DNA from 3 places in the Alteromonas sp. CH_MED4-4 genome. Region 2 is predicted to be linked to each of the others. Evidence: predicted binding sites of a transcription regulator. Region 2 holds the regulator's gene; each other region holds the start of a gene.

Region 1 (10,879 bases), on a different contig from region 2:
CCGACGGGAAAACCGGTGACGGCTGTGGTTTATTACTACAGAAACCGGATGCGTTCTTCCATGCAATCGCCGAAGAAAATGGCTGGAAACTCAGCAAAAAATACGGCGTGGGCATGATTTTCTTAAGTCAGGACCCGGTACTTGCGCAAGCCGCGCGTGAAGTACTTAATGAAGAACTAGAAAAAGAAACACTTTCAGTAGTGGGTTGGCGCGAAGTGCCTGTCGACCACTCAGTACTGGGTGAATTAGCGCTAACGGGTGTTCCACAAATTGAACAGGTATTTGTGAACGCGCCAGCAGGTTGGAGAAAACGCGACCTTGAGCGTCGTTTGTATATGATCCGCCGCCGCGCTGAAAAACGTCTTGAGAAAGATCCCGATTTTTACGTAGCTTGTTTGTCGGGCTTGGTAACGATCTACAAAGGCTTGGTAATGCCAAAAGACTTACCTGCCTTTTATCACGATCTTGCCGATGAGCGTATGCAAAGCGCAATTTGCGTTTTCCACCAACGCTTTTCAACAAATACACTACCACGCTGGCCGCTTGCTCAGCCTTTCCGCTTCCTTGCGCACAACGGTGAGATTAACACCATTAAAGGAAACCGCGACTGGGCCATGGCACGTGCTGCTAAATTCGCAACGCCACTTATTCCAGATCTTAAAGATGCAGCCCCTTTCGTTAATACTGAAGGATCAGACTCATCCTCGCTGGATAACATGCTGGAGCTATTCTTAGCCGGCGGTATGGATTTATTCCGTGCTATGCGGTTACTTGTTCCACCCGCCTATCAAAACAACAAGACCATGGACGATGATCTTCGTGCATTTTACGAGTTCAACTCTATGCACATGGAACCATGGGACGGCCCAGCGGGTATCGTTTTAACTAACGGTCGCCACGTTGCCTGTAACCTTGATAGAAATGGTCTACGTCCTGCTCGTTACGTTATTACTAAGAACGGTTTCATTACCCTAGCCTCAGAAGTAGGTATCTGGGATTACGAGCAAGCTGACGTAATTGAAAAAGGCCGTGTAGGCCCAGGTGAAATGCTTGCTGTAGACACATACACAGGCAAAATCTGGCGCTCTACTGAAATTGATGAAGACTTAAAAGCACGCCATCCTTATAAAGAGTGGCTAGACAAGCATATTCGTCGATTAACGCCAATTGAAAAGCTTGACGCGTCATTAATTGGTAAACGCGTGTTTGACGACGATGCCATGGCGGTGTACCACAAGCTACACGCCTACAGCTATGAAGAAATTCAACAAGTTGTAAAAGTACTCGCGAAAGACGGTCAAGAAGCCGTTGGTTCAATGGGTGATGACACGCCAATGGCGGTTATGTCCTCGCGTCAACGTACGGTATACGACTATTTCCGTCAGCAATTTGCACAGGTAACTAACCCGCCTATCGACCCGCTACGTGAAAACCACGTTATGTCGTTGGCAACCTGTATTGGCCGCGAGCAAAACGTATTTAGCGAAACCTCAGGTTACGCTGACCGCGTATTGTTTGACTCGCCAGTGCTAATGTATACCGACCTTAAGCAACTGCGCGAATTTAACCCAGACAACTACTACTCAGAAGTCGTGGAGCTTCAGTATGCGCCGCAAGAAGGTTTGAAGAAAGCCATCGAGCGCGTTTGTAACGAAGTAGAAATGCTGGTTAAAAACAAGCGTGCTGCATTCGTTATTCTGTCTGACAGAAACATTAAACAAAATCGCTTGGTTATCCCTGCTGCAATGGCAGTTGGTGCGGTACAACGTCGCTTAGTTGAAAAGTCATTGCGCTGCGATGCTAACGTTGTTGTTGAGACAGCAAGTGCCCGCGATCCACACCATTTCGCGGTGTTGATTGGCTTAGGTGCCACTGCGGTTTACCCATTCCTAGCATATGAAACTATTGAGCAGCTTTGTGAAAAAGGCGAGCTGGATATTTCTCCTATGCAGGCCACGTTGAACTACCGTAAGGGTATCAACAAAGGCTTGTACAAGATAATGTCGAAAATGGGTATTAGCACTGTTGCTAGCTACCGTAGCTCTAAACTGTTTGAAGCAGTGGGTATTAACAACGAAGTGATGAAGTTATGCTTTAAAGGTGTGACCTCACGCATTCAAGGTGCGGGCTTCGATGATTTCCAGCAAGATCTTATCAACCTAAACCGTATTGCTTGGCTTAAGCGTAAATCTGTCGATCACGGCGGCTTGCTTAAATACGTGCACGGTGGCGAATATCACGCCTATAACCCAGACGTAGTCAGTACGCTTCAAAAGGCTGTGGTGTCTGGTAACTACGACGACTACCAGCAATATGCGAAGCTTGTTAACGAGCGTGCGCCTGCGCACATTCGCGACTTGCTAGCAATAAACCCTGATTGCGACCCTATTGATATTAGCGAAGTAGAAGCACCGGAAAACTTATTCCCACGCTTTGATACTGCGGCAATGTCAATTGGTGCACTAAGCCCTGAAGCGCACGAAGCACTAGCGATTGCCATGAACCGCCTGGGCGGTCAGTCTAACTCTGGGGAAGGTGGCGAACACCCTTCTCGCTTTGGAACTGAAAAGAACTCTAAAATTAAGCAGGTGGCTTCAGGTCGCTTTGGTGTAACGCCTCACTATTTGGTTAACGCAAACGTTATTCAAATTAAAGTGGCGCAGGGTGCAAAACCGGGTGAAGGCGGTCAGCTTCCCGGCGATAAGGTAAATAAATACATCGCACAGCTACGTTTCTCTGTGCCGGGTGTAACCCTTATTTCACCACCTCCACACCACGATATTTACTCAATTGAAGATTTGGCACAGCTAATTTTCGATTTGAAACAGGTTAATCCAACGGCACTTATATCCGTTAAGCTAGTATCTGAGCCGGGTGTTGGCACCATTGCAACGGGTGTAGCGAAAGCCTATGCCGACCTTATCACCGTTTCAGGTTACGACGGCGGTACAGGTGCAAGTCCGCTAACATCAGTTAAGTATGCGGGTAGTCCATTCGAGCTTGGTTTATCTGAAACTCAGCAAGCGCTTATTGAAAACGGCTTACGTCACAAAGTACGCGTTCAAACCGACGGTGGTTTGAAAACAGGCTTAGACGTAGTAAAAGCCGGTATTTTAGGCGCTGAGAGCTTTGGTTTTGGTACAGGTCCAATGGTGGCTTTAGGCTGTAAATATCTACGTATTTGCCACTTGAACAACTGTGCGACCGGTGTTGCAACGCAGGATCAAAAACTGCGTGACGACCACTTCATTGGCTTACCTGATATGGTAATGAACTACTTCAAGTTTATTGCGCAAGAAGTGCGTGAAATCATGGCGTCTATGGGTATTGCTAAGTTCGACGACCTTGTTGGTCGCACAGAGCTACTTAAAGTTTTAGATGGCATTACCGCTAAGCAAAACCGTTTAGATTTGTCTCCGTTGCTAGCGCAGCCTAAAGCAGGCGACCATACGCGCTTATTCTGCTCACAAACGACCAACGCACCTATCGATAAAGGTGAATTGAACGCGCAGATGCTTAAAGACGGCCAGCAAGCGGTTGTTGACGGTAAATCTATTACCCTTAAATACCCAATCCGCAATACGGATCGCTCTGTCGGCGCATTGCTATCAGGTGAAATCGCTAAACACCACGGTAACCACGACTTTGAAGATACACCTATCAAAGTTGAACTTACCGGTACAGCGGGTCAGAGCTTCGGTGTGTGGAACGCTGGCGGCCTGCATATGCACCTTGAAGGTGATGCCAACGATTATGTAGGTAAAGGGATGACCGGCGGTAAGCTTGTTATTCACCCACCACGCAATATCTCTTACGACGCCCACGACAGCGCCATTATGGGTAACACCTGCCTTTACGGTGCAACAGGCGGTAAGCTGTTTGCTGCTGGCCGTGCTGGCGAGCGCTTTGGCGTACGTAACTCTGGTGCTATTGCGGTAGTTGAAGGCATTGGCGATAACGGCTGTGAATATATGACAGGCGGTATCGTGGCTGTACTTGGTCCGGTTGGTGTTAACTTCGGTGCAGGTATGACTGGTGGTTTTGCTTATCTTATGGATGATGGCGACGACCTTGATAACCGTGTAAATGCGGAACTGGTCGATGTAATGCCAATTGAAGATAAAGCGATTCTTGCTGAGCACTTACGTGGCTTAATTAATCAGCATTACGAAGAAACAGGAAGCGAGCACTCGTTGTCGTTGCTTACTGACTTCGCCGCAACGCTGAAACGCTTCAAGCTTATTAAGCCAAAAACCAGTGATGTGAAAAACTTGCTTGGTCACATCAGTCGTTCAAGTGCTGAATTACGCATTCAGGCTCAGTAGGAGGATTTAGTTTATGGCAAAGAACGTATATCAATTTGTCGATGTTGAACGTATCGATCCGCCGAAAAAGCCGATCATGGTACGTAAACAAGAGTTCGCGGAAATTTATCAACCGCTGAGCCAATCTCAAACCGAAGGCCAAGCAGATCGCTGCTTGGACTGCGGTAACCCATACTGTGAATGGAAGTGTCCTGTACACAACTATATTCCACAATGGTTAAGCTTGGCGAACGAAGGCCGTATTTTGGAAGCTGCGGAACTCTCTCATAAAACCAACAGTTTGCCGGAAGTATGCGGCCGCGTATGTCCACAGGACAGACTGTGCGAAGGTGCATGTACACTGAATGACGATTTTGGCGCTGTGACTATCGGTAGTATTGAGAAGTACATTACCGATACAGCATTCAAAATGGGCTGGCGCCCAGATATGTCTGACGTGGTATGGACCGACAAGAAAGTGGCGATTGTAGGTGCAGGCCCAGCTGGTCTTGCATGTGCTGATATCCTGGTTCGTAACGGCGTTAAACCTGTTGTTTACGACAAATACGAAGAAATTGGTGGCCTACTTACATTTGGTATCCCGTCTTTTAAATTAGAGAAAGACGTGATCAAGCTACGCCGCCAAATCTTTACCGAGATGGGTGTTGAGTTCGTACTTAACACTGAAATTGGTAAAGACATACAGTTCCAGGATTTGCTTGATAAATACGATGCTGTTTTCTTAGGCATGGGTACGTACAAGTCGATGCAAGGTGGTTTCGATAACGAAGAAGTTGAAGGCGTTCACGAAGCCTTACCTTTCCTTATCGCCAACACCAATCGCGTAATGGGCCTTGAAAAAGATCCTGCTGATTACATTGATATGAAAGGCAAGCGCGTAGTAGTACTAGGTGGTGGTGATACCACGATGGACTGTGTTCGCACGTCAATCCGCCAAGGCGCTGCCCAAGTTACCTGTGCATACCGCCGTGACGAAGAAAGCATGCCAGGCTCTCGCCGCGAAGTTGTTAATGCGAAAGAAGAAGGGGTTGAGTTTAAATTCAATCTTCAGCCTCTAGACATTGCAGTAGATGAAAACGGTAAGGCATGTGGTGTTAAGCTGGTTAAAACCGAAATGGGGCCACCGGATGCCAATGGTCGCCGCCGCCCTGTTGAAGTGGAAGGTTCAGAGCACGTACTAGAAGCAGACGCGGTAATTATCGCCTTCGGCTTCCAGCCCAGCCCTGCGCCATGGTTTGCTGACTTCGGCATTATGCTTGATGAAAAAGGTCGCGTACGCGCGCCATCTGCTGGCAAATTTGCTTACCAGACCTCTCACCCGCAAGTCTTTGCCGGTGGCGATATGGTACGTGGTAGTGACTTGGTTGTTACTGCTATCGACGAAGGCCGTAAAGCCGCAGAAGGGATTATGGACTATATTGGCGTTTAACCTTCGCTAACTAAGGCCTATTGTCCATTCACGAAAAGCTCGATAGTTCTGCTATCGAGCTTTTTTTATTTAAAACTAAAGAGATACGATTTACATTAGATAGAATAATTGAATAAAGAGATGACATCATGAGATTGCGGACAGGGCTACTTTACGGGTTATTTTTAGTTTCCGTTTCATATTGCGCCCAGGCAGAGGAAAGTAACGCACTTACCACTCGCTCGGCTAAAGCAGTGTTCGCAGACTACTTGGAATATCTCACGCTACCCAACGTTGCAACGCAATCAGCAACTGATATAGAAAAGGTTGCGCGTTGGACGGCAACGAAATACAGCGAGTATGGTTTTAATACTCAGCTGCTGGAAAACAACGGCATGCCGATGCTGTATGCTGATTACATGCTAGCTGGGAAAAATGCCCCTACCCTGCTTTTTTATGCACATATGGATGGTCAACCGGTTAACGCTGAGTTGTGGGAACAAGACAGCCCTTGGCAGCCCGTTCTAAAAATCGAAGAAAATGACAGCTGGGTTGAAAAACCACTCTCTTTACTCGATAAAGACTATGACCCTAATTGGCGTATTTTTGCGCGCTCGGCATCTGACGACAAAGCCCCAATTATGATGTTACTAGCAGCCATAAACTCACTTTCGACGAATAAGGTGACGCCATCAGTTAATATCAAAGTGCTCCTTGATTCAAACGAGGAAGGTGGCTCTCCTACCCTCGCAAAAGTGATAGAAAAAAACAAAGCGCAGCTTTCTGCAGATGCCGTAGTAATGTTAGACGGTCCCATGCATCCATCCAACGCTTCTACCGTGGTTTTCGGTCATCGCGGTGCGACACTGGTTAAGCTCACTGTTTTCGGACCAAACTCTGATAGCCATAGTGGGCACTTTGGCAACTACATTCAAAACCCCGCTTTTATGCTCTCAACACTCTTAGCAGGGATGAAAAATGAAAATGGCAAGGTGACTATTCCTAATTATTACGGAGACGCTCCTCTGTCAGAAGAAACAAAACAGGTGCTTCGAGACATTCCTATTGATGAAACTGCACTATTGGCACGCCTTGGGGTAGCAAAGTCAGAGTCTGTAGGTGGCAACTACTATGAATCCATTAGTCTTCCGTCTCTAAATATCAATGGATTGAGCGCTGCAAGCACAACAGCAGTAAGGACAATCATTCCGGCTAGCGCTACAGCGTCCATCGATATTAGAACTACAAAAGAGGCTCACTCGTCCAGACAAGTTAAGCTGTTAAAAGACTATGTAACAGATAAGGGATATCACGTTGTGGACGAATTGCCATCAAAAGAAACCCGTCTAAAGCATGAAAAACTCATTCTTATAGAAGTTAGCCCCGGCACTGCAGCACTACAAACGTCCCTCGATGAGCCAGTTGGTCTATGGGCGCAAAAGGCACTAGAATCTGTAAGCGATGAGAAGGTTGTAGTTATTCCAATGATGGGGGGTACTGTTCCAACCGCACCGCTAGTAAACAGTATAGAAAAGCCGGTAATTCTTATTCCATTAGTCAATGCTGATAACAATCAACACGCTCCTAATGAAAACTTACGTATAGGCAACTTTTACAGTGGAACAAATGCGCTGTATCAATTATTGACCACGCCTTATGACCAGTAATAGAGTTGCAGGGATGAAGTGATGCTTTAAACCAAAACCTATACGGAAAACCTCACTAATATACGTTAATAGACCAAGGTTTAGTTGAAGCGCGAGAGTTACGACTCTACTATCGTTTAAGCAATTAAAGACATCGCACATCGGGTGAAGAATCTATCTATGCAGCATTTAAACATTAAGAAACTTACATTGTGTCTAACATTGGCGATAGCAGCGAGCAATGCCAGCTTAGCTGATACCATTGCTGTTGACGCTTCATTAAATGCGCAAGTCAACAACCAAACCAAGAAACAAAGCGTCAACTCTTCACCTAGTAAGCCAAGCATCACGTCTTGCCCTTCTGATTTTCAGCAAATTAAGATTTCTGATGATGCAAGACAATGCCAAGCATTTGACGAAAGCAAGACAGCAGTAATGGTTTACCACTCTCCTCGCTCCCCGAGTGAATTACTGGATGTTTACCAAACGGCGCACCCTGCTTTAAAAACTCACACACCAGTTAGCGGCCGCACGTTGTTATCCTCAGAAGATAAAGGGGTCAGAGTAATAATCAGCCCAGATAATACCGGCTCTCAAGTGGATATTCTTGTTACATCCACAACGAAATAAGCCCTTTTAGCAAGACAACTACGAAATCTACTCATGTTGGCATCTGCTTTGCAAAATCATCAATAACTACTCCACGGTAACAGTGAGTGTCATTTTTATGACGCTCAAACTGCAAACGGAGCCCAAGCTTTTTTCGATATAAACACTTTAGCGGGCTTCTTTATTATGCATTCCGTGGGCTTTAACTATTGAAATTTGCGAGGGTTACGATGGAATTGGCAATTATTCTAATGATGTTACTTATTGTCGTTGCACTGGGTGCCATAAAGTTGTCAGACGGCGGTGTCGCATTTCCATTTAGGCGAAAGCCGCAATTGTTCACCCCCGTTGAGCACTCTTTTTTAAACCTTATCGAACAGGCTATGGGAAGAGAGTTTCGCATAGTGTGCCGTGTGCGTCTTAACGATTTAGTGGCGGTTCGCCAGTCTGCAAATAAAAAGACGGCAAGCCAAGCCATCAGCAGAGCTTCTAGCAGACAGCTCGACTTTGTATTAGTAGATAAACACGACATGAGTCCTGTTCTTGCTATCGACTTAGTTCATAGCCAAGGCAAAGATGGTTATAAATCACAAAAAGACTGGTTTGTAACCGGAGCACTTGATGCTGCAGGCCTTCCTCATGCAAGAATTAAAGTGAAATCTGGTTATACCGTTGACGATATTCGCGAGTGTTTGGAAAACAAACTCATTCCATATCGCCGTTTACAGCAAAAAATGGCACAGCTGCCAACGCATAATCCAGAGCCACCAAAGCGCCCGACTCGCCCAGTGCGTTCAAGCAGACCAGCTGCAGCTTAAGACATAAGCCCCACTTCCCCTGGCCTTTGTTGCTTTGCTATTTTCTTACTCTCAAATAGCGGTAACAGAGGCATTTTTCTGTCAGTTTCTCTATTTTCCTTATACAATTAACGCTTTCAGCAGCGTATTCACGCGTTAAATTCCCTCAACACCGTCGGTAAAGTTATGAAAAAAATTGGTATTTTAGGTGCAATGGACGAAGAAGTTGCGCTACTTAAAGCGTCACTTTGGAATGTAAAAGAAACCCAGTGGAAGCACCTGACGTTTTACGAAGGTACACTTAACGACATAGAAGTGGTGCTAGTAAAATGCGGTATTGGTAAAGTGGCTGCAGCAATTGCTACTACTGTACTTATCGAACAGTACGCCCCTGATGCTGTAGTCAATACCGGTTCTGCCGGAGGTTTCGACAAGAATCTAAACATCGGTGATTTAGTGATCGCCAGTCACGTTATTCACCATGATGCCGATTTAACCCATTTTGGCTACAAGCTCGGTCAATGCGCAGGTATGCCTGAAGATTTCCGTTGCGATACAAGGTTAATGGAAGCCGCTCGTAGTGCTGCCACAGGCATTACGTCGCTTCAGTCGACAACAGGTTTAATCTGTACGGGCGATGCGTTTATCGGTAGCGACGAAGCTGTAGCAGAACTGCGTGAAAACTTCCCAGACATGAAAGCGGTTGAGATGGAAGGTGCAGCTATAGGTCAAACTTGCCATATGCTCGACACGCCTTTCCTTGTCATTCGTTCATTGTCGGATATTGCAGGAAAAACGTCGTCAGTGAGCTTTAAAGAGTATCTAGACACTGCCGCTAAACACTCAGCACAATTAGTTATGGCAATGATTAAGGCTCTCGCAAAATAAGATGACAGAGGTAATTAGCGACCCGCAATACCAGTCGCTATTCGTACTTTGGCTGGCTATCGCCGTTGACGCATTATGGCGCTGGCCCCAAAGTACTCATCCATTAACGCTCATGCGCTACCTCGTTCAGCAAATGGGGCGCAAAGTGGTGCCCTCTCGCGAATACGGTAGGTCTCAGCACTATATTTCAGGCTCATTAGCCGCCCTAGTTCTTCTTGCGCCGTTGGTAGTATGTGTTGCCATCTTGGTGTACATGGCCCAATACCCCGTATTCTTTGAGGCGATTATTCTTGTCGCACTGCTCGATTACGGTTACCAGCGTCAACAGTACAAAAAAGTGCTGGCGAGTGTGGGAAGAAATAAAAAATCCCTCGCACGTGAAATGGCGCAAACCATTACCGCACGTCAATGCGCTTCACTTTCCGATATAGGAATTGCCAAAGCCGCGATAGAATCGCTTTGGCTGAAGTTTCTTTATCTTTATTGCGGCGTTATTTTCTACTTTGTAGTGGCAGGCCCCATAGGCGCACTCATTTATCGATTGCTTTTGCTCACATCTTGGCAGTGGCATTACCGAACCCCTGCAATGACTTTCTTTGCCAAACCCGTACGTAACCTTGTTTACTTACTTAATATGCCGCCCGCGGTCATTGGTGGTCTAGCAACACTACTGGTCAGCCATCCTATTAAAGGGTTTCGCGCCATAAAGCGCTCCCCAGTGAAAGATAAAACGTCGCTACTGCTTGCGCTTATGGGCGGTGTGCTTGATATTAAACTCGGCGGACCAGCAATTTATGCCAACAAGAAGATTCGATACACCCGCGTGGGAGGCGCTAACGAGGTAAAGTACTCTCACATGTTGACAGCCAAAAATACGGTCACTCATGCCATGATTGCGGTTAGCGCCTTCGCATCGTTAGCTATGCTGGCAATGGCCGTAGCCCAATGAAAACAGCAGTTATGATGAAAACCATTTTTTTTGTAATTTTAAGCTATTTACCTCTTCTCACATTTGCTAACTCAGAATCAGATGCCGAGACAAAGCACCTAGCTCATTCAGATCAATTTGCTTCTGCCGATGTTGCACCAAGCTCGGAATCAAGCGCCTTATCAAATTCCGTCGAGCTAAAGATAGTCAGCCTTGCGCCCCACCTTACCGAATGGGCATTTAGTTTGGGCTTAGGCCCTAACCTTGTAGGTGTAAGC
Region 2 (10,879 bases):
CCCCAGAGTTTTGCGCATCCAAAAAGTCCGTGGAGTCCATGGCTTCAGTAATGACCATAGACGGGTCACCGCCTTCAGCCATTATTTCAATGCCCATGCTGGCTGGCTCGCCTTCATTAAATGAATGGAAGCCTGACTCATGCAATATGACGGCGGCAGGTGCAAAGGGCTGAGAGTAGGTTAAATTGGTAATTTGTACGGTATAAACCGCTGAATTACCATTAATACCGTCTTGTCCGTCCGAACCGTCCTGGCCATCCGTACCATCTTGTCCGTCAGTACCTGCTTCCCCCTGCGGACCCGCTGGTCCTTGAGGGCCTGTATTACCATCGTCGCCGCAGGCAGCAAGAAGCGCTGAAAGCATCAATAATGTACTGAGTTTAATTATTGGATTATTCATCGTATTGGCTCCTTAAGATGCAGGAACAGTAATAACTACACGTGCTACTGGGTTCAACCAACGGTGTACGGTAGAGTCCAGATCACTGGCACCAGCGGCGCTATCAGTATCACCAAGCGCATTGCGGTGGATGTGTACTGGGCCATCTTCACCATCTTCAATTTCGCCATTAACGATTTGTGCACCCACACCCGTGCCACCTGTACCCAAATCAACAACACGAGTGGGAGCGCCGCCACCGGCAACACCCGGTACGCCATATCCACCCAGCGCGTTTCCGGTCCCAGCTTCAACAACATCTGTACGGGCACTATTTAATTCATCGTTAAGCTCAGTACCGGCGTCGTATGCATTAAGGTAATAAGTGTAGGTACCCGGCTCGGTTGGAATTTCAATACTGTCCATACCAACAAAAGCGTCGTTAGTAGGTATTAGCATGGAAAGTAGCGAAAGATATGGCTTGTCCATAGTATCGAAGGGATAGCTTAACGTAGCTTTCGGCGCGAGAAGTCCGCCAAAACGGTGCCACGTATTTGAACCATTGTCGGTATCAACAGGGCCGAGTAACGCTTCAAAGTTTGCGCCGCTTGAATCAGCATTTTGTTCGTCGTCAATAACACCAGCTTCAGCTAACCACGCTAGAGCTGATGACGCAGGTTGCCCAACTTCAAAGGCATCGACGGTGTCATCGTGAGCTATGACTAAGCGCGGCGTAAAACTCTGCGCCTGAGTCAGGTTGGTAATTTCAATGTCTAAAGTGACAGCTTGGCTTACTGATACTGCTGCTAGCGACAAAAGCGTTGCGCTAGCAAGTTTAGTGAATTTCATTTTATTGTCCTTATTTATGGCTTAAATCGCATAAAAATTTAGGGCAGTAAAATGTCCAATTCATCACAGAACTTTCACAAAACGCACACAGATTCGTCTCAATAAATAACAGTGCTGTTATAAATTCTGAATTTATATTTTTTATAAAAAAATTGTAATCACTGTGAAAGAAAACCACGAACGCACTGGTCTTGTTTTTTATTGGCGAATTAGGAGCGAGATATGATCCTTATCATCTACAGTGGAAATAAGTTTCAACAGAACATATCGCAATGCTTAAGTAAGCATAGCTTTCTTTACGACGCAGTCTCTAATTTTCAATCCGCAGAGTCGTTGCTTAAGGCGCAGCATTATTCGCTCGTTATTGTTGAGTCGCATGGAAACATTATCTGTCTTAATCGTATAAAAGGCCTTGTTGATACGAACCCAGAAAGTTGGGTGATGGCAGTGGAAAGTGACGCGATGACAGACGATGTGGCCGACGAAGAGGTAGATGAAGCAAACTACTATGAAGTAGGCGTAGATGATTATCTATCAGGGCCATTTGATGCACGCATGTTTACTGCCCGTATTCGCTCCCATATGCGCAGAAGTATGCCTAGCCAAGCACATTTAAGACCATCTCAAGGTAGTGAAGAGCGCATCGAAATAGGACCCCTTAAAATCGACCAGCGTTTTCATAGCGTAACCCTAAACGGCCAAGTGCTGACGTTAACGGCTAGGGAGTTTGCGCTACTGGATTATTTTTGTCGTCATCCAAACCAAGTTTTTTCTCGCAATCAATTGCTCAGTGAGGTGTGGGGCTATAACCACGAAGGCTACGAGCACACGGTGAATACCCATATAAATCGTTTACGCACTAAGCTTGATAAAATCAACAGTATTGAAAATGGTGGACAGCTAGTAGAAACCGTCTGGGGTGTGGGTTACAAGCTGAACGTCAATGGATATATAGCGAAAGCGCTTATTGCATGAGTGTTGTTTAGCTCACCCATGCCCTATCAGGCATGAGAGTTCAAAATTAACTTAAATTAGAAACAGCGTCGCAGTACCTAAGAAAGCAAAAATACCCACTACATCGGTTATCGTAGTTAAGATAACACTGCCAGCTAGGGCAGGGTCTATCTTAAGACGCTTCATGATCATAGGTAAGGTTGCACCCGCTAAAGCAGCCGCAATCATGTTTACCATCATGGCAAAGGCAATAATTACGCCCAGCATGTAATCTTGTTTCCATAACGCGATGACAGAGGCAATAAGCACCGCCCAAATAGCACCGTTTAAAAAGCCGATGGATATTTCTTTACTGATAAGCCATCGTGAGTTACTTGCGTTAACATGGCCTAGTGCCATACCACGGATAACTAGCGTTAGCGTCTGATTACCCGCTACACCGCCCATACTAGGGACAATGGTATTTAGAATAGCTAACACAGCCAGTTGGCTCAGCGTTGCTTCAAATAGATCACTCACCATCGCAGCCATTAGCGCCGTCACTAAGTTTACTGCCAGCCACACCGAGCGTCGTTTAGTACTTTGCATAACGGGTGCAAAGGTATCTTCGTCGTCATCAAGACCCGCCATACTCATCATCGAGTGTTCCGCGTCTTCACGAATAATATCAACCACGTCATCAATGGTAATTCGGCCCACTAAGCGATGGTTTTCATCTACAACAGGTGCTGAAAGCCAATTGTATCGCTCGAACAGGCTTGCCACTTCATCGTCTGGCATATTCACAGGAATCGCTTCAGATTCCTCGTCCATAACGTCAGACACTTTATCGTCGGTATCTGCGGTGAGTAAACGGGTAACCGGAACAATACCAACAAGGTTGTCAGTTCGGTTTACCACGTAAAACGTATCCGTATTCTCAGGTAGCTCGCCTTTTAAGCGGATATAGCGCAGAACCACGTCAATGGTCACATCGGGACGTAATGTGATGGTGTCGGTGTTCATGATGAAACCAGCGGTTTCTTCACCGTAAGACAGCGCTTGCTCTGCGCGCACGCGATCTTGTGCATCCATCGAGTCTAGAATGTCGGCCAATACTGGCTCGGGAAGGCTGCTTAGCGTCTCTGCTAAGTCATCGGTATCCATCTCTTCAAGTGCGTCAACCACATTAGCGGGAAGCATTTTTGTAATGATACCGTTTCGAACATCGTCAGACAGTTCTTCTAAAATGTCGCCGTGAAAGTCACCATCAATGAGCTCCCATAATTCGTCACGGGTTCTGCTAGGGCTAGATTCAAGAATGTGGGCGACGTCTGAAGGCGGTAATTCAAGCAGAAGCTTACGTACAGATACGAATTGACCGTTGGTCAACGCAGCGTTGAGTGCGCGTAACTGAGTTTGTACGTATTTAGAAACAAGCGCTTCTGCCATAAGGCGTTATTCCTACAAGCTAAAAGATGAACAATGCAGGCCATAGAGCCTAAGTGGGCGTAGAATATCGCAATTATGATGAGTCTGTCATGATAATTGCGTAGGTTTTGCGCGGGATTTTAAGATAACTGCGCTAAGTGTTGATTAATTGGTCAATGGATTGGGCAAGTAAGACTATTCGTCTTCGTTAAATCTGCCCTCAATAAGCTCTTCAATAGCTGCAAGTGCATCAACAGCATCACTGCCGTCCACAATCACGTCTACCTGTTCACCTTGATGGCTTTCAAGCATCATTAATCCCAATACACTGCTTGCGTCTGCTTCTTTATCGCCTTTTTTTAAGATGATTTTAGCGTCGAATTGATTAGCCAGTTTAACCAGTTGGGTCGCCGCTCTTGCATGCAACCCTAACTTATTGACGATAGTTAGCGTTTTTTGAATAGTCATTACTGATTCAGCTCTCTATGGCGAATTTGTACATCAGGGTGTATTTCACTGAAGGTTTTCGACAGGGTCTGTGCGATATAAACCGAACGGTGTTGGCCACCAGTACAGCCAATCGCTACGGTTACGTAACTTCTGTTATTGCGCTCTAAATGAGGCAGCCATGTCGTTATTAAATTCTGAATTTGCCAAATGAACTTGGTCACTACAGGCTGCGACCCCAAAAATACTTCTACTGGCGCGTCTAATCCGGTCAGATGTTTAAGGTCGGGCTCCCAGTGGGGGTTAGGTAAAAAGCGGGCATCAAAAACGTAATCCGCATCTTTAGGAATACCGTGCTTAAAGCCAAACGACTCGAACACAAGCACAAGGCGTGAGCTTTTCTTACCCAAGATACGCTCTCGAATTAACTCTGCCAGTTGGTGAATGGTAAGCTTATCAGTGTCTAAATATAAATCTGCGCGTTCAGCAATAGGAGCAAGTAGGGCTGACTCGGCTTTAATGGCTTCTGAAAGCGATTTATTAAGCTTGGCGAGAGGGTGAAGACGACGTGTTTCGCTAAAACGCTTAACCAGTACATCATCGCTCGCGTCAATGTAAACAATGGTCATCGACCACGAAGAAGGCAGGTAGTCTAGAATTTCTACCAAATCGTCAGGATTTTTAGGTAAGTTTCTCACATCGATACTTACCGCAACCTGATCGTACTCGTCAACAACTGTATGGGTTAAGGTGGGAAGTAAGTTTACCGGGATATTATCAACACAGTAATAACCTAAATCTTCCAATGCGCGAAGTGCGACAGACTTACCAGACCCCGAACGACCACTGATTATTATCAGCTTCACCTACTTTCTCCCTAATACTCTGGTTTTATCACATACGCGTTGTTGAATTAGGCGCCTACTAAACGGTTAATAGGCGCTTAATGTTTAACTTAATGCAGATAGAATATCGTCGCTTGTCGTTGCGCGACGTATTGCTTTAATCGTTTCTTTGTCGCTTAGTTTACCAGCCACGGTGGCCAGCGTTTGAAGGTGTCCTTCGGTCTGTTCCTCGGGAACGAGTAGCGCAAAAAAGATGTCTACGGGTTTCTCGTCAAGGGCGTCAAAGTCGATTGCTGGCGTGCTGGTTACAACAATGGCAATCACTTTCTCAAGGCCCGGCAGGCGCCCGTGGGGCAGGGCGATACCATTGCCAATGCCTGTACTACCCATACGCTCTCGAGCCATCAAACTGTTAAGTACCGTTGCCTGATCAATGTTCTCGTTTTGCTTGGCAGCGATATCAGCGATGATCTCAAGAATTCGCTTTTTACTATTACACTGAACCGCACACTCGGTGCGGTCCAGACTTACGATGGCTTGTATATCCATGCTTAATTAACTACTAATGTTTTTTCAGTTTTTCCTTATGCTTGATTACCTGCCGGTCGAGTTTATCAACCATGCTGTCAATCGCCGCATACATGTCGGTATTTTCTGAGGATGCGAATACTTCAGCGCCACTTAAATGAACGGTCGCTTCGGCTTTTTGATTTAATTTTTCAACGTTCAGGATGACATGCACATTAGAAATGTGATCAAAGTGACGTTCAAGTTTGCTGAACTTCGTATCGACATAATTACGCAAAGAGTCGGTGATTTCGACATGATGACCAGTAAGGTTGATTTGCATATTTCGTCTTCCTTATATTATTAAGCCCGATTAAATAAGGCTTTTGCGTTGGTTCGACGGCGGGATCGACAACGATTCCCGGTACTTTGCTATTGTTCGCCGGGCAACTTTAATGCCTTGTTCGGCCAACAATGAAGCAATCTTGCTATCACTTAGCGGCTTGCTAGGCTTTTCAGCGGCCACTAATTTCTTGATCAATGCACGAATCGCTGTAGATGAACATTCACCACCAGACTCTGTTGCAACGTGGCTTGAGAAGAAATACTTCAATTCGAAGATTCCACGTGGCGTATGCATGTACTTTTGCGTTGTCACTCGCGAAATAGTGGATTCGTGCATATCTACCATTTCTGCGACATCATTTAGCACCATTGGTTTCATCATTTCCGGGCCGTGCTCAAAAAAGCCCATTTGCTGCTGCACAATGCAGTTTGCAACCTTCATTAAGGTTTCGTTACGAGATTCAAGGCTCTTTATGAACCACTTAGCCTCTTGCATGTGTGAGCGGATGAATTGTGAATCGCTACTATTCTTGGCACGGCGACTCATTGCTGCGTATTGTTGATTTACGCTTAACTTAGGCAGACTGTCGGGGTTCAGCTCAACCACCCAACGGCCATTTTTCTTGGTTACTGAGACATCAGGAATAACGTACTCAGGCTCTTTAGTAACTAAAGCACTACCTGGGCGAGGATTCAAGGTTTGCAGCAAACGCATTGCCTCGCGTAGCTGATCTTCTTTCAATCGGCTTTTACGCATAAGCGTACGATAGTCTTTGCTGCTCAGTAAGTCAGAGTACTCTTCAATCAGTTGCTTTGCTTCAGCAAGCCACGGTGTGTCTTCTGAAAACTGGCGCAATTGCACCATCAAACATTCTTGTGGAGAGCGAGAGCCAGAACCAATAGGGTCGAACATCTGAATGCGCTTAAGCACACATTCTATTTCGTCCATTTCAATCGGCTCTTCCATATCATCATCGTTAACCGCTTCTAAAATATCGTCAAGGGTAACGGTTAAATAACCTGACTCGTCAATAGAGTCGATGATTGCTGTAGCGATTGCGCGATCGGTATCCGAGAAATGGGTAAGGCGCATTTGCCAAAGAAGGTGCTCTTGAATATCTTCAGTAGTCTCTCCTTGGAAGATTTGCTCGTCGTCATTGGATGGACCCGGAGCAGGCGAAGATGAAGCAGAGTAGTATTCATCCCACGTACTGTCGATTGGCAGCTCATCGGGAAGATCGTTTTTCTCAAGTGCATCGCCGGCTTCTAATGTGTCACTAGATGCAGAAGCAGTGGCCTCAGAGCCGCTGTCATCGTTGTCGATATTGTTCTTTTCTAGTTGCGGCTCGTCGTTACCTTCTTCAACTTCTAATAGCGGATTAGAATCGAGCGCTTCTTGGATCTCTTGTTGAAGATCAAGTGTAGAAAGCTGCAGCAGTTTAATGGCCTGCTGAAGCTGTGGTGTCATGGTAAGTTGTTGGCTAAATTTTAGCTGTAAAGATGGTTTCATCTACGTCTTATTTAAATGCTCTAAATTGAATATACCAGAGCGAAACTGAAAAATGACAATTCGGTTACATTAACTATAGCCTGAATTGTTCGCCTAGGTATACATCCCTTACTTTTTGATTACTTAAAACCTGTTCCGCCGTTCCTTGCGCAATAAGCTCGCCATGACTCACAATGTACGCCTTTTCACAAACATCCAATGTCTCTCGTACGTTATGGTCCGTGATAAGGATTCCAATACCCCTATCGCGAAGATGTTGTATTATCTTCTTTATATCATTAACTGATATTGGATCAACACCAGCAAATGGTTCGTCTAACAAAATAAATTGCGGTTTTGCTGCCAGAGCGCGGGCAATCTCAACGCGACGGCGTTCGCCCCCTGACAAACTCATCCCAGTACTATTACGTATATGGTTAATATTAAATTCATCAAGTAGCGCATCTGCTTCTTCTTCTTGCTGTTGTGAATTTAAATCTTTACGGGTTTGCAAAATGGCCATGATATTTTCATGCACTGTGAGCTTTCTGAAAATAGAGGCTTCCTGCGGTAGGTAGCCAATTCCGCGGCGTGCACGCTCGTGCATGGGCTGATGAGTTAGCTCATTGTCGTCGATTTCAATCTTGCCTTTATCCAGATTCACTAAACCAACAATCATGTAGAATGTGGTGGTCTTACCAGCGCCATTTGGGCCAAGAAGACCAACAATTTGACCCGTTGAGACAGACAGACTTACATCTCGAACAACCTGTCTTGACTTGTAAGCCTTAGCAAGATTTTTAGCGCTCAAAGTTGCCATTGCTATTCATTGCCCTCGTTGTCTTTTTTGTCTTTCTTAGACGAAGTTTTGCGAATGGTCTCAGGTGTGAATACTGTAGTCACTCGACCCTCACCATCCTTACCTGCGCCGCCAGTCGCTAGCAATTGCTCGGTAATCATATCGAACGTGATGTTGTCACCCTGTACTTTACTGGTGTCTTGTTTCAACTCTGCGTTTCCGGCAAGAGAAATCGTTCGGTTCACCACTTCATAGCGTATTTCATTAGCTTTTGCCGAAACTGGCGTGCCGTCTTCCAATTGCTGGGAATAGCTTGCAGGCTTTCCTCTAGCAATAAATATTTCACGACCACCACCGTCAGTGGCAATTACTTCCACTTCGTCAGCTTCAATAACCAAAGAGCCTTGAGTTATGAGTACGTCGTCTTTGTACAACGCGGTTTTATTTTTACCGTCGATAAACTGGGTGTTCGAGCCTATTTTTATGGGCTGCGAAAAATCATCTTCACTGGCGTGTACCGCACCGCTAGCGATGGCAAGCAATAAACTAGTTGCTAGGGGAATAAGTGGTTTGTACATGATCTAAAAGCTCGTATTCTTGTGTGCGTAAATTCGCGTTAAACCCATTACTTAAAATGACATATTGGGTGCCCAGTATTTCAACGGGTTGGTCAGATGTCATTTGCTTGGTCTCTAAATTAATTTGAATGTACTCGGTCGATATACTTCTGACAAAGTCATCGCCAGTTTGGTTCTCAATATTAACTTGGTTTTCCAGCTGGATTAGCTCGTTATTGTATAGTGTACCTTCATCAGCGGTTACCACCCATGGTGATGACGCGTTTTCTGTATAAAGGGTGTATTTAGGTTGCTGAAACAATACAAAGCCAAGCTGGTCGTAATGCTCCATCGACTCTGCAAATACTTTGTGATTTAACTCACCGTCTTGATTGTACAGCGTAGTGGTTAGATTTTTTGCTTTGTAGGCGGGCTTTAGCGCATCGTTTTCACGATTCCCCTGCGTTTCCGGCTGCTCTTCCATCCACGTAGGGATGTACATCAGCATCGCCAGAATAAATAGCGCCGATATACTTAATCCTAAGCGATTAAAGCCAAACAGGCTCATACACTAGCTCCAAAAATCTCATTTGCTACCCCTTTGGCCTGCAAAATGGTATCCGATATTTCTCGGACCGCGCCAAACCCACCGGGAAGGGTCGTAATCCAGTTTGCTTGTTTTGCTACGTAAGGATGGGCATCGGCAACCGCAATTTTAACCGCAACGTGCTTGTACATACCCGTATCTGGCATGTCATCACCTACCGCAGCCACTTCGTCAGTGTTTAACTCAAGGCGTTTCATCAGGTCGCTAAGCGCGTCTGCTTTATTCTCTTCGCCTTGAATTATATGTGCAACATTCAGTGCCTTCATTCTATTTTCAACAATGGCAGAGCGACGTCCAGTAATTACCGCGACATTCACTCCATTGCTCACTAGCGCTTTTACACCATATCCATCACGGGTATGGAATGCTTTAAGTTCTTCACCGTCGTTACCTAAGTAAATTCGACCATCTGAGAACACACCATCAACGTCGCATACCAGCAACTTTATCTTGGCTAGTTTTGCGAAAAGCGAGTCATTTATTTCCGTGTACAAGGTGGTTGTCATTTAAAGCACTCCTGCTTTTAATAGCATATGCATGTTAAAGGCCCCAACAGGTTTGCGCTTATCGTCAGTAACCATTAACGCACTAATTTTATGGGTTTCCATCAAATTCAGGGCTTCTACAGCCAGCTGACCTGCGGTGGTAGTCTTGCCGCCTTTAGTCATTACTTCTTCTACTGTCGCACTGTGTACGTCTATTCGGGCATCGAGAATTCGTCGTAGGTCGCCATCCGTAAAGACGCCTGTCAGCGTACCGTCTGCCGCTATCACGCCTGTCATACCCAGTCCCTTTTTAGATATTTCCAGCAGTGCGTCAGCAACAGAAGCACTGGCATGGACAAGGGGGATATCACTGCCGCTTTGCATTATATCGCTAACTTTAAGCAGAAGTTTTCTGCCTAAACTACCGCCTGGGTGCGAAAGCGCAAAGTCATCTGAGGTGAAACCTTTTTGGTCGAGCAGTGCTACCGCAAGCGCATCACCCATAACCAGTGTGGCGGTTGTGCTTGACGTAGGAGCAAGACCTAGCGAACACGCTTCTTTTTCAACGCTGATATCAAGTACGACATCTGCGTGTTGCCCTAATGAACTGGAAGCACTGTTGGTCATGGCGACCACCTGTATGCCTAAGCGCTTAACTACGGGCAATAAGTTAACGAGTTCGTTAGTCTCGCCAGAATTAGAGATGGCGAGTAAGACATCGCCTTTGCTTAGCATGCCCAAGTCGCCATGGTTGGCTTCACCAGGGTGCATGAAAAATGCAGGAGTACCTGTACTGGCAAGTGTAGCGGCAATTTTATTTCCGATATGCCCAGACTTTCCCATACCACTCACGACAACTTTACCCTTGCAGGCAAAGAGAATATTACAGGCAGCGATAAATTCATTGTTTAAGCGCTCTGCCAGATTAGCAATAGCCTGTGTTTCAATTTCAATAACGCGCTTCGCTGAGTCGATATAGTTCATCTGAGTTTGTGTATTCATGATTATCCGAATAGCCAGAATTGATAGCCGATAAAGCAAGCCAGAAGTATGAATCCATTTGTTCTTGATATTGTACGTTTGCCGATTAAATCGAAGCTGAACAAGAACAATAATAATGTTAAACCAAGCATTACGTACATATCTCGGTTGTAAACGTCAGGGTCCAGGATACCAGGCGCGATTAACCCGGGCATGCCAAGTACG
Region 3 (10,879 bases), on a different contig from region 2:
CTAAATTTTTAAAGAACGTTACTAGCTTTTGCTAGCTGCCTCTCCCGAAGCGGATACGTATCTTACAGCGCATCTTTTTTTTGTCAACAACTTTTGTTTATTTATTTTTAAACTTGGTTTTTGACATCCTCATCAGTTGTTAGCGTTTTGCTGTTCCCTGTTGAGGAGGCGCGCATTCTACGCATTCCTGTAGCATCGTCAACACCCTTTTTTAAATAAATATAAAAAAAGCGACCGTTCGGTCGCTTTTTAATCTATTAGTACATTAAGCATGCGTTTACGCTTGTATATCCTTATTCTATCAGCTCAAAAAGGCATATCCTCTTTATTATTGAGCGAAGACATCTGATTATTGCCACGTGATCATTCCTGCTTATTGTCTACACTTTCATTGCTTTTCTTTTTATCGGCATTGAAGTCTGCATCTTCTTCATGGTCGCCCACTACATCGTCTAACGTTACTTTCTCAACGGTACGAAACGTATTGATAGGTCCAGCTAACGCATATAGTGCAAAAACAAGGAACAATACTAAAGCGGGTTCTGTTGCCACAACAACGAATATCAGAAGAACTAAAAGAAGGCCTACAAATGGAACCTTACCGTGCCAATTAACTTCTTTGAAAGAATTGTATTTAAAGTTACTCACCATCAGCAAACCTGCCAAGCCAGTTACTGCAGCAACTATTAAACCATAGTCGGTACCAACAGCATCATACTCAACTCCAACCCATACAAGACCAGAGACAACAGCCGCAGCAGCCGGACTTGCGAGACCTTGGAAGAAACGCTTATCGGCAATACCAACTTGCGTATTGAAGCGAGCTAAACGAAGAGCTGCACCCGCTACATATATAAAAGCCGCTAACCAGCCTAACTTGCCCAGCTCAGTTAACCCCCAATTATAAGCAACAAGTGCAGGTGCCATTCCAAATGAAACCATATCTGCCATTGAGTCATACTCGGCACCAAAGTCGCTTTGCGTGTTCGTCATTCTTGCCACACGCCCATCTAAGCCATCAAAAATCATAGCAACAAAGATAGCCACTGCCGCGGCTTCGAACCTGCCGTTCATTGACGAAACCACAGCAAAGAAACCCGAAAACAACCCTGCTGTTGTTAATAAGTTGGGAAGTAAGTATATCCCTTTACGTTTTTGATCAGACATATGTCCTCATACTTCTACATATACAATTGCACTAATTATTTCATAGATATGCAGGAACGCATAGCAAAGTAAAAAGGCTGCCTCGTTCCTTTACATAACGCCGTTGCAAAACGTTATTAGCTTTGCATTGATTACACGTACTCCTACCACAATGCCGGCGCTTGGCTTCTATTTATTCAGGACCGCGTATGCTCACGATCAAACAAACAACTAATAACTAGGTATACGGTTACATACCTTAAATAGCTCACCGTTCATATATCATACAAGTCCATGTTGAAATTAGGTACTACCAAGTTTGTGTTCGCATAATATGCGCACACATCACTCGGCGTGTACTTGAAGTGCTTTGCGCTTCATATATAGGAAAGCAATTATGCGAACGCTACAAAAAACGTTTTCTTTGCAAACTGTACTATTACTTTCCACAGCTTTGCTATCTACCCTGAGTGCTAATTCAGCATTCGCTACCTACTATAAAAAGCAAAGTTATTCTCACTGTGGGTCATCGAGCCAAAGCAACGAACAAAGCAATGTATGTAACTCTCCGTTGGGAGAATACACCTACGATCTAGTCGATGACAAAGTGACACAAACCAATCAGACGAATAATTCCTTTGTTCAAATAGACGGATTAAATATTAATATGTCCGCCTTTTCGGACACACAAGGAGTTACCGGCGAAACAGTCGTTGGCGCCAAGTTAGAAAAAATCTCAGATAAATGGGCTTACGGCATAACAAACAACGATGAAGCATACTATCGTGGCGACGCTGACCACGCTATTGACAATATCAACTATTACTCTCAAGGTAGCGCGAACGCTTATTATAGTGGTATGACTAACGTAGAACGTGACTATGACTTCGTGTTGTTATCTTTCGACTCTGCGGTGACACTAACGGGCGCAAGTTTTTCATGGCTTTACAGTGGCCGCGACAGCCAAGTATCTGTTGCAGCACTAAGTAATACTTCGAAACTAACCTCAGGTGTTAACACGTGGAGCGATATTGTCGCTAACGCCTTAACTTCAGCCTCATTTGATATTGAAAACTGTGAATATTTAGATCACCGCGCTGACTTTACTTTCACTGAGTCCGCTCAATATTGGTTGGTTGGCGCTTATAACACCGTATTCGGAAATATTGGCGGCCATGTAGGTAATGATGCCTTTAAGCTTGCTAATGTTGGCTTCTCTGTAACAGAGTCTGCCGGTACGCCAACGCCAACAGAAGTTTCTGAACCTGGCACCATTGGCTTACTCATGGCTTGTTCACTTCTCGTGATGTGGCGTCGCAAAAAATCCATTTGAAGAAATTAGACTTTAGATCACTGACAGGTTGGAAAATCTGTCAGTTTTTTTTACCCTCTCTCATATCGTCCCTTTTCAAATTGTAACATTAACTTAAAAATCATAAACTTAAACAAACTGGCACGAAATAAGCTTAACATTAGAAATAATCATCTAATTTTGCTTTTTGGGTAGTTCAAAATATGAAGTTTTCTACATCGCTGACAATACTATTACTTGCTGTTAGTTCATCAGTTTTCGCTACAGATTCAAGCCTCAACAGTGCAAAGTATGATGCACAATACACACTCGCCAATTCTAATGGCAGCGCTAATTACTCACAAACGACCAATGCGCAAAACAGCAATACCTCAATCGAGATCAACGGCGTTACAGTTGATGTAGGAATCACTGCTTGGTCAAACTCTGCAGGACACGCCGACGACAAACTTGCCCAGGGCAATATTCAAGGTTGGTGGAACTGTACGCTTGGTAATAATGGTTGTACTTTAGCAAATAGACACGTTGGCTACGGAATTAAAAATAGTGATTATTCTTGGGGAGGTGATAGTCACGCAGTTGATAATAGCGGTGACGGCGGTGGCAGAGATTTTGATATGTTCTTACTGTCATTTAGCGAGTCAGTGACTCTTGAAAATGCAGCCTTCACTTGGGTAGTCGGCGACAATGATAGTAAAGAAGTTACTGTTGCGGGTCTTAATAGTATTGCGGCATTTGAGAGCGGAGCCAACTCAACTTGGAACACTGTTACAAGCGCTATTGTTGAGAATACACTAGGTCACTATGGCGTAGGTTCAAAAGGCTCAAACGGTTTGTACGAATCAACATTTACGAAGCTAACTGGTAGTGCAAAATACTGGTTAATAGGTGCATACAATACCATTTTCGACGATAACGCTAAGAGTAACTTTAACAGCGTACAATTAAAACTGTCTTCCATTGGTGTGTCAATGACTCAACCAACCGCAGAAGTTAGTGAGCCTGGCGCCCTAGCACTGATGGGGTTGGGTTTAGGTCTTGTTCTTTATAGACGTAAGCGCCGCGTTTAATTGTTTAAAAACGCATAGAAAACACGTATCTTTAGAAGGTGGCTTAGGCCACCTTTTTTTATGCTATTTTTAAGCCAGCGGCTAGGCTAAGTTTCGAAGGTATATATGGATTTTTTTAATAATAAAAAGCGTGTTGTACAACGCGCTATTGTCTCTGCAGTTGCCTCATCATTAATCGCTTTTAACAGTTTTGCTTCTACGTCAGAAGACTACGAAAAAGCACTGACCGCGTTTAATCAAAACGAATACGACGAAGCCTATATCCACCTTAAAAACAGCTTACAGAAAGACCCTGAAAATCTAGCTGCAAAGATACTAATGGGTGAAATACTGCTTATAAACGGCTACCTAACCGCGGCCGAAATGGAGTTCGTAGAAGCACTTGAAATGGGTGCTGACATTAACCTTCTGGCAGAACCGCTTGGCAACACTTGGCTGTTCTTGAACAGATATAAAGAGATTGTCGATTTTGCCGATTTAAACAAACTGTCGGGAGAGGCAGAGCGCGAGTGGTTAATGATTCGTGCAACTGCGTGCACTAGACTGGAAGACGAGCTATGCGCCTTACGCGACTATAGCACCATAGTCTCACGCACACCTAACTTCGTGCCAGCTATAAACGGCTTAGCCTCAATTGCCCTTCAAAATGAAGACTTATCTAAAGCAAATTCTCTTATCGATAAAGCCATGTCGTTAGAACCAGAAAACGCAATAACATGGCGATTGAAGGGCCAGCTTGCTTATCGACAGGGAGATACTGACGCAGCAACCGCGCATTTACAAAAAGCATTGACGTTTAACCGCGACGATCCTATTGCGCTACGTAACCTTGTAGACTTGTACTTAGAAGCAAAAGACTACGATACCGCAAAGCTTTTTGTTGATGAGATCATTGAGGACACGCCGAACGATCCGCTAGCCATATTACTCAACAGCTGGCTACAAAGTAGAGACAACCAGCAAGCTATTGATAATGCAAAGCTAAAAGAACTTAACGACTTCATGGCGCAGCTTGACCCTGAGCTGATAACCTCTCAACCGATGTTGTTATATATAAGTGGTTTAACGAACTTCTTTAACAACAACATGGAAACAGCCGCAAAGGACTTTAATGCTTACTTGCAGCAGGAGCCTGATGACCTGCAGGCAGTATTAATGCTAAGTCAAGTCTATATGGCAACACAGCAAGACAAACAAGCGCTTGCGCTGCTTGAACGTCATCAGGATGCGTTAATGGAAGACCCTGACTCAGCGCTGCTTCTGGGTGACTTATTTATTCGCCAAAACAAAGCATTCAAGGCTGAACGCCTACTGCAAAATCTTGAATACAAATACCCTAATGAGAACAAGCTTCAGCTTTTCAAGATTAAATTAATGGCTGCCAGAGGTAAGCAGGACGAAGCACTATCAATTCTTGAAAAGAATTTGCCGACCTACAAAGATAACGCGGGGTTTCTATTCACTTATTCATTAATGAATTTACAAGCCCAGCAGTTTGATAATGCTTTAAAAGGCGCAAACCTGCTAAGTGAACTTTATCCTGACGAAGCTGAAGTGTACAACTTAAAAGCCGGCATCTTGATAAGACAAGGTCAGTTAGAAGAAGCTAAAACCAATATCGAAAAGGCGCTGGCACAGAACCCTACCCTTTTTCCTGCAAAATTTAATTTGGCGGCTACTGAAAGCCGCTTAGGCAACGTAGAAACTTCTAATCAATTGATTGAAGAACTTCTTACTTTCTCACCGCAGCATAATGAAACGCTGATGCTAAAAGCGTTTAACCTGACCAAAGCAGGCAAGGTAGATGAAGCAAAGCAAATCTATCTCGATTTACTAACACTTACGCCGTCGAATAGCGGTGCTAGGGAACGCGTTTCCTCTTTGTATCAGCAACAAGGCGACATTAAGAATGCCCTGTATCACTTAGACCTGCTAATTAAAGATGACTTCGACAATGCTGACTACCTCCTTCGTAAAGCTGCGCTTCAGTTAGGGAATAATCAACGTGCCGATGCCGAAAAAACACTTAGCATTGTAAGAAACTTTATTAACGACGACGCGGGTAAATTAATTGCCTATGCCGACCAAGCCCGAAACATTGGTGATAGCGAGGGCGCGTTAAACGCCATGGCTCGCGCACACGACATAGCAAACACAAGCACATTTGTTACCCTGCGCTATACAAGTTTGTTGTTAGATTTACAGAAAAACGATAAAGCACAGTCGTTGTTGGCGACAGTTCCTGCAAACCAGCAGCAAAACCCGGTTTACCATTTTCTAAAAGGAAGATTAGCTGCGAATAAAGGTAATGATGAAAGTGCGATTAACGCTTTCGAAAAAGCGCTAGAAGTCGACGCTTCTTTTGCACAGGCTTTTGTTGCCATTTACAACTACGCACTGAACGATCAGTTTGTAGATGTATTTTTGAATACGGCAAGAAAGCTGGTGAGCGAGAATGAAAACAATCTGCTGGCAAAAAACCTGTTGGCGCAATACTTATTCTTTATTCAAGAGTTCGATGAGTCGATAGCGCTTTACAAGGAACTTGTTGAGCAACCAAACTTACTCAACCCTGCTGAGGCTTACAATCGCCTAGCGATCATGCATATCGAGGAATCGCTAGTCACTGCAAAAAACTATGCACGTCAGGCCTACGAGCTTCAACCAAACTCAGCAAAAATATTGGATACCTACGGTCACATCAAAGCGCTACAAGGAGACTATGAAGGCAGCCTTAAAATGCTGAGGGATGCGTTCGCCAGAGACGCCAACGACCCAAATATTCGCTATCATCTGGGCTACACGCTAGCCAAGCTCAATAGAATTGAAGAGGCGAAAAAAGAGTTAGAATATGCAGTAAAAGTGGAACGCCCTTTCTTTAAGCGTCCTCAAGCAAGAACGCTATTAGAGAGCCTATAAGGCTCTCTTCGCATGCAGCTAAAGGCAGCACGAACAATTGCGTTTGTGCTTTTCCATTTTGCCAATACCAGGGTTAAACGTATTGGTTGGATCTAAGTCTTTGTAAAATTTCTGCAAGTTACTTTCGGCTTCATACAAATGACCTACATTGTGTTCAGCAGGATACTTAGCGCCACGACTGTCTAATAGTGCCAACATATCTGCTTTTACTTTTTTGGCGTCGCTGCCTTTTTTTAGTATGTAATCTTGATGAAAGACATGGCAGAAAAAATGTCCATAATAAAGTGACTTTTCAACGTGTTTGGCGATGTGCTCAGGCAGGTTCTCTACCCATAAATCATCGTTGCGGCGCAATGCGATGTCCAATGCTAAGATGTCTCCTACTTGCTTATGGTGTAACGTTTGATAGCGAACCGCGGCGCCAGCTGCAGCAAAACGTAATAAAAACGCCTTAGACGCTTCTTCTTCATTACAAGTAATGAAGTCACCATCTAGCTTCTCTTCGTTAAACAGCTTGGCCAAAAGCGTTTTAACCTCTTCGATGCCACCATCGCTCATTTTAAGGATTAGATGATGCTCGTACTTGTCGCGTTAGGTTCTTATACTCGAGGGTATTTGGTCAGAAAAGAACTTACTACCGAACTGCATCAATCTATCGCTTAGGTAAGGAGGAAGCAGAGGTAACTTGTTGAGCACGGCATCCACCCGCCCTTTGAGTGCAAACATTTTAGGTAGCGAGTCAGTTCCCAAACGCTGAATACTTATGATGGTATCTTTTCCGTAAACATCTGCAATATCGAACATTTCTCTATGAAGATATTCACCCACCTCAGGAACGTTTTTACATTGAGTCAGTATGTCTCTTCGAATACGAGTAAGTACAGAGGCATCATTCGTACCGATATAAAACGTTTGTTCTTTATTAGGCACTTCGAATGTGTCTAAGCGCACCGCGAAAACAGCAATTTTACCTGCGCATCCACTGGCTTCGTAAAGCCGTGTTGGATCGGCATTAAAGCGGCTCGGCGTATCAGCATTTACGTCTCTAACGATGTGTTCATAATCACTTGCCGACGCTTTCATACTGGTTTCAGGTAGAGATTTTGGAAAGTTGCCAGAAGAAAGGTTTCCGATAATTTCTTCCGGCGTGTCGCCTAAATCTATCCCTAGGTGATTAACAAGCTTTAGCTCTCCGCTTTTATCCACCTGAGCGAACAGCGATAACTCAGTATAGGCAGGTCCCCTTTTGACAAGTGCCCCACCTGAGTTGTTTGCAACACCACCGACAATAGACGCACCTAGGCATGACGACCCAATTACAGAGTGAGGCGCACGCCCGAGTGGCTTTAACGCCTTTTCAAGTTTGAACAGTGTTGCTCCCGGAAAGCTCAATACTTGCGTTCCGTCGTTAACCAGAACAATATCGTCCATTGCTAACGTATTTATAACCACCACTGGTCTATCGTAGTCGCTTCCACTTGGCGTTGAGCCTTCGGTCAAGCCGGTTTTCGCGGCCTGCATAATAATGATGCAGTTATATTCAACGCAAACCTTTAGCACTTCCCAATATTGCATTAGCGTATGTGGAAAAAGTACAGCCAATGCTTCGCCCTCGCCTGACCGCCACCCCTTGCGATAGTGCTCAGTTTGGCGCGTTCCTACGGCAAGATTGCTTTCCCCGAGTACGCGTTTAAAAGCGTCAATAATTGGGGTTGTTTGCATGTATAACTCCTTAGAACAGTGCAATGCGTATTAAAAATTAGTTTGTGCCGACTAATGGACCGCCGACGTCAAACACATAAACCCCCAACCATACTAAAATACCTGCAAATGCAACGTAATATATAGTTGGGATAACAGTCTTTCTTAAAGTAGCTCCCTCTTGCCCCATTAATCCTACCGTTGCCGAGGCAGCTACAACATTGTGTATTGCAATCATATTTCCGGCAGCCGCCCCAACGGCTTGCGCTGCGATAATTAGTGCAGGTGACAATTGAAGGCTTAGTGCTGCTTCGAACTGAAACTGGCTGAACATCATATTTGATACTGTATTCGAGCCTGCGATAAATGCACCTAATGCACCAATAGTAGGGCTAATTAATGGGAAAGCTTCGCCAAACATATTGGCGAACAATTGCGCGCCAGCTATCGGCATACTGACGATGTCGGCGCCATTCACACCTGAATTAATAAAAAGCCTAACCATAGGAATTGTGAACATCAATACAAAACCAGCACTTAGCAACGTTTTGCTGGAATCATTGAAAGCCTTAAACAACACTTCTCCCTTGGATACCTTTTTACTTTGAATGATTACTGCAACCAATGCACCTATTAACAACAACCCACCAGGAAGATATAGCGGACTGATTGATGCACTTACACCCGTTTCACCCAGTATGTTGTCAAATGAGAGTGTCAGCGACGTAGTAAATTCTTTTATTGTTGGAAACACTCTGGATATAACGAGCAGAAGTGCAACAACTAAATAAGGGACCCAAGCCGTAACCCAATGCATGGCCTTTTGTGACGTTATGTCGTCTGCTTTTATTTCCAAATTACCCAGCCAACCTTTGTCCCATGACGCTTTCGGCGGGAAATCCCATGTTGTTTTAGGCATCAAGAAACCATTTTTAGCTGCAGTAACAACCACTGCCAAGCTCACCAATCCTCCAATCAACGATGGAAATTCAGGGCCTAATACAATGCCGGTAAATACGTAAGGAATGGTAAAGCTGACGCCCGCGAATAAGGCGAAAGGTAGAATTTGTAACCCTTCGCGCCAAGACTTATTGGAGCCAAAAAAGCGAGTGAGCATTATAGCCATTAAAACTGGCATAAATGAGCCAATAATTCCGTGGATAATTGCCACTTCAGAGGTGATTAGTTGAATAAACTGCTCCCATTGCCAGCCTTGAGCCTGCAAAGTCTGACTGATCGCTTGGCCGTCTAAGCCTTTGTTTACACCAATGACTATAGGCGTTCCCACTGCGCCAAAAGAGACGGGTGTGCTTTGGATCATCATACCAATAAGTACGGCAGCCAATGCAGGAAAACCGATGGCAACAAGCAAAGGAGCCGCTATAGCGGCCGGCGTCCCAAAACCAGAAGCACCTTCAATAAAAGTTCCGAAGCACCAAGCAATGATTATTGCCTGGACTCTTCTATCAGGTGAAATGTTGGTGAAACCCTGGCGGATAACATCAATTGCTCCAGTATATTTCAATGTGTTGAGCAGAAAAATTGCACCAAATACAATCCACAAAACAGATACTGTAATCACTAAGCCTTGTAGAATTGAAGCGCCCACCCGTACTGCCGACATATCCCATGCTAAAAGTGCCATAAGTGCTGTACTTGCTAATACAACTGGCATTGCTCTTTTCGCAGACCACTGTAAACCCAATAGCAGCACTGCTGAAAGCGTTATAGGTAACAATGCTAATAATCCAAGGGTTATCTCATTCATGAGTTTTCCTCTTATTATAATTAGTTAATTATTCGAGTTTCTAACGTTAGAAAATCGATGTTAATGCAGGGTTAAAATTTAGGTATGCGACTGTACTAATTTCTCACGTGTTGATATATATGCATTAAAGACAAAGTTTATTTCCATTTTTGGACTAATAGTGGCAAAAGCAGACGATATTATCCTTTTTGTGAACGTAGTTGATGAAGGCTCTTTTTCAAAGGTCGCTCAAAAACTCAACCTAACTAATTCTGTAGTAAGTAAGCGTATCGCACGATTAGAGTCAGATTTGAACGTTCAATTGCTTTACCGCTCTACACGAAAGCTCAATTTAACTGATGCAGGAAGAACACTGTACAATAATGCGAGAATCGCCAATTTAGCCATTCAAGACGCAGAAGATGCCGTCAGTGGTTACAGTGATGAAGTGCGTGGAAAAATCCGAATTACTATGCCCAATGTATCGGCAAAACTGGTCTTAAATCGCGCAATTGCCGAGTTTTGCAATTTACACGAAGAGGTGGATGTAGAGCTTGCAATTACCAATCGCGTCACCAATATCATCGAAGAAGGTTACGATCTCGCCATTCGTACAGCACATCTTGAGGACTCCTCTCTTATTGCTAAACGCCTTATAGATTCAAAATGGATAGTATGCGCAAGCCCCACATATCTTAAAAACGAAAGCCGCCCAAATCATCCTGACGACTTAACTGAACATAATTGTTTAATTTACAAGTACGATAGCACTGGCCCAGACTTCTGGCCGTTTCATATTGAAGGAGAGCTTCATAACGTTCAAATTGACGGGCGAATGCAGTCAAATAACTTGGATGCGTTAAGGCAAGCCGCTATTGCAGGTGTGGGTGTAGCATTTCTTCCCAAGGCATTAGTGCATGAAGATATCGAAGATGGGGCGCTTTCGCCCCTACTTGCTGAGTACGTAACTAAGACTATGGGTAT

The links. Region 2 encodes sigma-54, which starts transcription at its own class of promoters, with help from an activator protein. Its sites were predicted from a motif close to GTTGGCACGNNNNTNGNNT; they were not measured.
Region 1: WA381_RS00645 (DUF2726 domain-containing protein) is a predicted target of sigma-54. The motif match lies at 8,045-8,063, and genes of this name have one in related genera.
Region 3: xdp1 (exosortase-dependent surface protein XDP1) is a predicted target of sigma-54. The motif match lies at 2,596-2,614, and genes of this name have one in related genera.

What each region holds. Positions count from the first base shown of each region.
Region 1 is NZ_JAYMEU010000001.1:142,399-153,277, reverse strand. It holds gene gltB (glutamate synthase large subunit) at 1-4,325, shown strand, start outside; gene WA381_RS00660 (FAD-dependent oxidoreductase) at 4,339-5,754, shown strand; gene WA381_RS00655 (M20/M25/M40 family metallo-hydrolase) at 5,883-7,400, shown strand; gene WA381_RS00650 (hypothetical protein) at 7,560-8,009, shown strand; gene WA381_RS00645 (DUF2726 domain-containing protein) at 8,219-8,806, shown strand; gene WA381_RS00640 (5'-methylthioadenosine/adenosylhomocysteine nucleosidase) at 8,972-9,673, shown strand; gene WA381_RS00635 (cobalamin biosynthesis protein CobD/CbiB) at 9,675-10,622, shown strand; gene WA381_RS00630 (cobalamin-binding protein) at 10,619-10,879, shown strand, end outside.
Region 2 is NZ_JAYMEU010000013.1:48,873-59,751, forward strand. It holds gene WA381_RS10805 (spondin domain-containing protein) at 1-400, opposite strand, end outside; gene WA381_RS10810 (spondin domain-containing protein) at 413-1,228, opposite strand; gene WA381_RS10815 (response regulator transcription factor) at 1,451-2,203, shown strand; gene mgtE (magnesium transporter) at 2,255-3,613, opposite strand; gene WA381_RS10825 (HPr family phosphocarrier protein) at 3,788-4,060, opposite strand; gene rapZ (RNase adapter RapZ) at 4,060-4,905, opposite strand; gene ptsN (PTS IIA-like nitrogen regulatory protein PtsN) at 4,990-5,433, opposite strand; gene hpf (ribosome hibernation promoting factor) at 5,447-5,734, opposite strand; gene WA381_RS10845 (RNA polymerase factor sigma-54) at 5,765-7,246, opposite strand; gene lptB (LPS export ABC transporter ATP-binding protein) at 7,320-8,045, opposite strand; gene lptA (lipopolysaccharide transport periplasmic protein LptA) at 8,048-8,602, opposite strand; gene lptC (LPS export ABC transporter periplasmic protein LptC) at 8,571-9,149, opposite strand; gene kdsC (3-deoxy-manno-octulosonate-8-phosphatase KdsC) at 9,146-9,694, opposite strand; gene WA381_RS10870 (KpsF/GutQ family sugar-phosphate isomerase) at 9,695-10,675, opposite strand; gene WA381_RS10875 (calcium/sodium antiporter) at 10,678-10,879, opposite strand, start outside.
Region 3 is NZ_JAYMEU010000005.1:175,371-186,249, reverse strand. It holds gene pssA (CDP-diacylglycerol--serine O-phosphatidyltransferase) at 364-1,167, opposite strand; gene xdp1 (exosortase-dependent surface protein XDP1) at 1,544-2,479, shown strand; gene xdp1 (exosortase-dependent surface protein XDP1) at 2,662-3,528, shown strand; gene prsT (XrtA/PEP-CTERM system TPR-repeat protein PrsT) at 3,634-6,447, shown strand; partial or broken gene dld (D-lactate dehydrogenase) at 6,466-8,169, opposite strand; gene WA381_RS05775 (L-lactate permease) at 8,207-9,916, opposite strand; gene WA381_RS05770 (LysR family transcriptional regulator) at 10,077-10,879, shown strand, end outside.